Regions from separate parts of the Frankia sp. CeTa3Moorea genome, predicted to be linked through region 1. Evidence: riboswitches for the same ligand, from Rfam matches in the RefSeq annotation. Region 1 holds a riboswitch; the other holds the start of a gene.
What was found. A riboswitch is a leader RNA that binds a small molecule or an ion and turns the genes downstream of it on or off. The one in region 1 is predicted to bind cyclic di-AMP.

Region 1 (3,203 bases):
GGGGGGTTCCGCGGGGACCGGGCGCCCACGGCGGACCGAGGGCGACGAGCTGGTGGTCGGGCGCAACGCGGTGGTCGAGGCGCTGCGGGCCGGGGTGCCGTCGTCGACCCTTTTCATCGCCGGCGGGCTGGACTTCGACGAGCGGCTCGCCGACGCCCGCCGACTCGCCGGGCGGGCCGGGATCGCCGTGGCCGACGTCGGCCGCACGGATCTCGACCGGATGTGTGGCACCGCTCCGCATCAGGGTCTCGCCCTCGTGGTACCGCCGTTCCGGTATGCCCATCCGGATGATCTCCTCGCCCGCGCGCGCTCGTCCCCCCCCGGTCTGCTGGTGGCGCTGGACGGGGTCACCGATCCCCGCAACCTCGGGGCTGTGGTGCGCTCGGCCGCCGCCTTCGGTGCCCATGGCGTCGTCGTTCCGGAGCGTAGGGCCGCCGGCATGACCGCCGCGGCCTGGAAGACCTCGGCGGGGGCCGCCGCCCGGCTGCCGGTGGCGCGCGCCACCAACCTGGCCCGCACGCTCGTCTCCTACGCGGCGGGCGGCCAGTTCGTCGTCGGTCTGGCCGCGGGCGGCGAGGTGAGCATCGACGAGCTCACGATGGCGACCGACCCACTCGTCCTGGTGATCGGCTCCGAGGGACGCGGGTTGTCCAGGCTGGTCGAGCAGCGCTGCGACGTGAGGGTCCGGATCCCCATGGCGGGTGCGGTGGAGTCCCTCAACGCGGGGGTGGCCGCTGGGATCACGCTGGCCGAGATCGCCCGCCGCCGTCGGATCGGCTGAGCCGGCCGATCGGTGGGTCCGCCGGGTCTCCGCCGGGCGGGGCTGCGGACGTTGACCTGGCCGGCGTCGCCGTGGCCGGGAAACCGTGACCGGGAAACGTAGCGCGCAGCCCCGTGTCCCGGAGGGGACACGGGGCTGCTGGCCGCGCGCCGATCAGTACCGGCCGGGCGCGGACAGTGAAAGCTGGCGCGGGAAGTCGGGCAGCTCAGATCTTGTGACCCCAGCACGGCTTCGATGCGTACCAGGGGCTCGTCCCCTGCTGGGCGTACAGGATGCGGGCGCGGTGCCACTGCTCGGCGACGCTGGCGTGCTGCGGCAGACCCTTGCCGCCGACCCCGCGCCAGGTGCTGGGCAGGAACTGGAACAGTCCGCCGGCGCCGATGGAGTTGACCACGCGCGGGTTTCCCCCGGACTCACACGGAATCACCTTGGAGAGGAAGCGGTCGGCATTCGTCGACGCGTTGGCCGGCTGGGACAGCGCGAGGCCACCGCCGATCGAGGCCGCGAGAGTGGTGGCTGCGATCAAGGCCCGGGAACCGAGCCTGATGCGGTTGAGGCCACGAGCGAGCGAACGAGCGTTGGACATTGAGTTGCCCTTCCCCACGCCTGCGAGGTGAGCTGTCGGGTTCGGGCTGGGAATGCCCGGCCGCGCATCGCGGCTTCACCCCGAGAACGCCTTTTCGTGGCGCCCGGAATTGGTTCCCCCGCTCCTGCCGAAGGTTCGATTCTCGTCGAGCGGGGGCAGGATTCGGCGTGCCGCCCGACGAATGCCATCAGGTGACGGCACGGCAATGAACATAGCTGAGAGTGACCCAGGAAAAACAAGAGTACGTGAGGATGCACACAGTGCATCCTGTTTACTTGTTCCGATCTTTTTAATGGTGTTTCGCGCCCGCGTGCGCGCCCGATTCTAGAGGTTGTCCAGTGGGCTGGAAATCCCCAGTCCGTAGCTGGGTCGTCACGTTGACGGTAAACAATACGCGATGCGTGGAGAAACTGTTCCGCCGCGTGGTGATCAAGCCTCTGCTACCCGCTGCCGGCAATCTCTAACCAGGATCTGGAAAAATCTGTGCCGGCGTTCCGGCGGGCCCGCACCTATCGCCCGCTTTCCGGACTATACGGCACGAGGGAATCATGTCATATGTCGGATCTACCAGTCGGTGCCGGACACCCGGTCCCGGCGCTGCGTCGCCGCCAGCCGCCAGCCGCCATGCCGCCATGCCGCCCGCGAGGCGGGTGCGTTCGGGTCGGTCAGCGGTTGTAGGACCAGGCCGAGCCGGTACCCCGGTACTGCTCCACCGGGATTGGTGTGGTTCCGGCCCGCATCCGATCCGTGTAGAGCTGACCGTGCAGGTGGTCGATCTCGTGGGCGACAAGCCGCGCCAGCCCCTGCCGATAGACGGTGATGTGCCGGTTGCCGTCGATATCGGTGTGTTCGACGTGCAGCTCCAGCGGCCGGGGGACGAGGCCACGGACGTCAAAGAAGCTCAGGCAGCCCTCGTACTGCTCGTCGGTCTCCCGGGAGGTTTCGATGACGCTGGGGTTGAGCAGCGTGAGCGTGTCGCCGCCCGGGGTACGCACGATCGCCGCGGCGCGGTTGATGCCGACCTGCGGCGCGGCGATGCCCATGCCCTTGCCGAAGGTGTGCAGGGCGGATACCCGTTCGAGGGCGGAGGACAGCTCGGCGACGACCCGGCGCGCGTCCTCGGCCTCGTCGGGCAGGGCGAACGGGCGGGCCGACTGCCGCAGGATCGCCTCACCCTCCTGCACGATGCCAACGGCCGCCATCTGATCGCTGGGACGTGTTCCGGTCTCCGCGGCCGGATCACGTTCCGGCACGGTGGCCCGGAAGTTCCATTCCAGTCGGTAGCGGGCGTGCAGCGGCGGCTCGGTGGTCGACCAGGTGAAGATCCGCCGGTCGCCGGAGTCGGTGCGGGCGATTGCGGTCCGGAACGGGAAGGCATCGGCGGTCATCGACGTCTCCATGCCCCAGACCACGGGATCCAGCTCGGCCGGAAAGTCCAGCTGCACCGAGAGGAAACTCGTCGGTACCCGCACGGCACGCTGGAACCACGGCCCCCACTTCTCCCTGCTCACCTGGTAGCTGTAGTTGATCCATGCCGATTCGCCGGGATAGAGCGGAAATCGCCCTCGACTGTTCTCGAAGAGCAGCCAGACCTCCTTGAGCGCGTCCCAGTCCGTCTTGACCTGCCAGGCCATCTGCTCGCCGCCGCAGTGTGCGCTGAGCTGGAGGTCCTCCCAGCGCAGTGGATCGGATCGGTACAACCGCGCGGAGCGTTCCGGATCTCCCGGGAACCGGTCAACCGATATCCGCATCAGATACCGGGTGACCGGTTCGCTGCCGGCGTTGAGAAGACGTCTTCGCTGGTGGGCGACGTACATGCTGTCGTCGTAGCGGAGT
Region 2 (3,203 bases), on a different contig from region 1:
GTAGAGCTTCGCGGCCGCCTCGTCCTGCGTGGCGGGCGACGCCTGGTACGGCCGGCCGGAGTACCCGAGCCCGTGCCAGGTCCGGTCGTCGAACTGGTAGGCACCGGAGAAGCCGTTGCCGGTGTTGATCGCGTAGTTGCCGCCGGACTCGCACTGGCGGAGCTTGGCGAAGTCATCGGCGGTGGCCGCGCCCGCCGGAGCCGCGGTGACCGCGAGGCCGCTGCCGACGATGGCCGTGACCGCGCCGGTGGTGCGCAGGATGCGACCGGCGGGCGATGGGGCCTGCGGTGCTCGATGTCTGCCGCCACGACGCCCAGAGGGCATGTTAGTCCAATCCCGTCGCCTGCGGGGTGAGCTGTCGGGTGCGGGCTGGGATGGCCCGGCCGGAGGATCCGACCCCGGGTGGCGAGTAGGAACCGCTCTCCACCATGGACCGGGATGCACCGGCTTTACCCCAAGGACGCCGCTTGCGGCGCCCGAAATGTGGGTCCCCCACTCCTGCCCGCTGCGGTTGATGTTCGTTCCGGCCGCTCGCACGGGGGCAGGACTCGGCGTCCGTCCGGGCGGCCTCGCCGACGAGGCGAGTGAGCGGCACTCTAGCGAGAACCGCTCATGGAGCGCAAACCGGGGTGGTCCGGAGTAACCAGTGAGGATCGCGCGAATCGTGCCACTTCCGTACAGGTTCCGCAGGTGGCTCGCTGGTCCTGCTGTTCCTCGCCGGCCTTGCCGAAGATCGGCTCTGCCGAAGAGCGGCCCTGCCGGAGGCCGGTCAGGGTGTGGTCCGGGTGATGTTGGTGGTGGGTTGCACGGGCCAGCCCGTACGGGCCGTCAACCGGAGATCGTCCGGAGGCCGGTCGGGCCGGCCCGTCGTCGAGGTGAGATCCCCTGACCGGTGTCGCCGGGGTGGGATGCCCGGTTGCCGCGGCGGTCGTCCCCCGTCGCGGGAGCGGAGTGAACAGATCAGCTGACGGAGCTGACGGAGCTGACGGAGTGAATGGATCAGCTGATAGAGCTGATAGAGCTGATAGAGAGGATCAGCTGAAGGTGGCCCGCCAGGTCGCCGGGCCGACGATGCCGTCGACGGCGAGTCCCTTGGCGGCCTGCAGGGCGCGGGCGACTGCGGCGGAGCGTGGTCCGTAACGGCCGTCGATCGTGATCGGATACCCCAGATGGTTGACGCGGGCCTGCCAGGCCCGCACGTCGTCGCGTACCTGCCTGGCCAGTGCGGTCGTCAGGTTACGGGTGAATACGGGGGTGCTCACGGAGATGGGGCTGACCGTCAGCTCACTGCGTTCCGCCGTGCGCGACGCCTGGCCCGAGGAGCTCGACGAGCCGCCCGCGAGCTGGTCGGCGCCCATCCCGCGGCCACAGGTCGGCCACTGGCCGAAGCCGGACCGCCGGGCGAGCTTGAGTGCGGCCTCGTCCTGGACAGCCGGGGGAGCCTGGTGCGGCAGACCGCTGTAGCCGAGGCCGTGCCAGGTGCTGGCGGAGAACTGGTAGGCGCCGTAGTACGCGTTGCCGGTGTTGATCGTGTAGTCACCGCCGGACTCGCACTGCCGCAGGCCCGTCCAGGTGGTGGCCGCACCGGCCGGCTGGTTGAGCGCGAAGGTGCCGCCCACCGCTGCCGCGAGTACGGGTGCGACCACGAGGGCCCGGGCCCGGCTGCGGGTACCGGCGCGGCATTGTCGGCCACTGATACGTGCGTCGGACATGTCTTGTGGTCCTTCCCCACGCCTGCGAGGTGAGCTGTCGGATTCGGGCTGGGAACTGCCCGGCCGTGCCAGGGATTCCCTGGAGACGGAAGCCGCACCGGAAACACCTTTCCGTGTGGTCGTCGCACATGGCTTCACCCCGAGAGCATCGAATCCTTTCGATACTCGGAGATGGGTCCCCCGTTCCTGCCGCCCGGTTCGAGAAATCGTCGGCCGGGGGCAGGATTCGGCGTGCCGCCCGACGAATGCCCGGCGTTGTTGCCGGGCACGGCGAAAACCATAACCACGCCACCCGGCGAGTCGCCAAGCATTGAATAGGGTGCGTGAAAAAGAGCACACTCGGCGCGCCTGCTTGAGCAGGGACCGACGGCCTGGTATCGCGCGTGCGCGCCCGCTCATCAACCTGGCGGTACGACGTGCGGAGGCATTTGTGCTTGGCCGATCATCCTGTTTGCCGATGGGCGACGATGAGCGGAGAGTCCCGTATCAGGCCAGATGTGTGACATGTCAACAAAGGTGTGACGGCCCTGCTACGAGATCGACGCGAGTGATCGGCCTGATACTACGCTTCGTCCGTTGAAGCCTGTTTTTGTGAGAAAAACAACGGAAATCGGGCGGTAGCTTGCAGCGTTGTGATTTTTGCACACGGCGGATTCGATCGAACACCGATTGTGAAAATTGCCTGTCGGGCCGCCACGGTGGACGAAGGGGTTCCGTGGGGCGGGGCGGTAGGTGAACGGTTACCGAAGACCCGGTGCGTGTCCGCTAATGTGGCCGAAACCTGCTGGTCGCCAGCGGAGGCGGCGTTACGCGAGGAGCGGGGTCCCTCGCCCGGTAAACAGTGGTCCCCCAGCCGTCGGAGCGACCGGGGAACCGTGGGGGCCGGCATAGTACGGGAAATCGGCGGGTCGTGCATCGGACCGGGGCGGGTCGGATGTCCGCCACGTGCCGGTCGTTCCGTCCGCCGGAAACGATGGAGAGTGTCGGGTCGAGGGGTCCGGAGAATGCCCTCGGACGAGCGGCGGCGGTTGCCCGGTTGCCCGTTTTCGCGGCCGGCGGCTATCTGTCCTCCTGCCCGCCTCCTGTCCGCCGGCCGGCGGTCCGGCCGGACGGTATCCGACGAACCGATCCCGCCAGCCGGCGTGCGCTCCTGGCCCGGACTATGCCCGCCCGAGGCTGGTGCCGGCGGAACGTAGGTCCTCACACGCCTGGGCGACGCGGGCCGCCATGCTGCTCTCCGCGAGCTTTCCGTAGGTACGCGGGTCGTATGCCTTCTTCACGCCGACCTCACCGTCCACCTTGAGAACGCCGTCATAGTTTTTGAACACGTGGTCCACGATGGGGCGGGTGAATGCGTACTGGGTGTCCGTGTCCACGTTCATCTTGACCACCCCGTAGTCGAGCGTCTCGCGGATTTCGGTGAGAGCCGACCCGCTACCGCCGTGAAAGACGAGGTTGAACGGCTTCGCGCCGGCTGGCAGCCCGAGCTTC

Region 2: another riboswitch for cyclic di-AMP. It lies ahead of AC08OV_RS05995 (transglycosylase family protein); the one in region 1 lies ahead of AC08OV_RS01065 (transglycosylase family protein).

The regions. Positions count from the first base shown of each region.
Region 1 is NZ_CDXDOR010000003.1:7,062-10,264, reverse strand. Features, by position in the region: gene rlmB (23S rRNA (guanosine(2251)-2'-O)-methyltransferase RlmB) at 1-781, shown strand, start outside; gene AC08OV_RS01065 (transglycosylase family protein) at 987-1,367, opposite strand; cyclic di-AMP (ydaO/yuaA leader) riboswitch at 1,370-1,536, opposite strand; gene AC08OV_RS01060 (peptide deformylase) at 2,033-3,203, opposite strand, start outside.
Region 2 is NZ_CDXDOR010000019.1:23,989-27,191, forward strand. Features, by position in the region: gene AC08OV_RS05990 (transglycosylase family protein) at 1-324, opposite strand, end outside; cyclic di-AMP (ydaO/yuaA leader) riboswitch at 327-523, opposite strand; gene AC08OV_RS05995 (transglycosylase family protein) at 1,035-1,712, opposite strand; cyclic di-AMP (ydaO/yuaA leader) riboswitch at 1,719-1,954, opposite strand; gene fbaA (class II fructose-bisphosphate aldolase) at 2,873-3,203, opposite strand, start outside.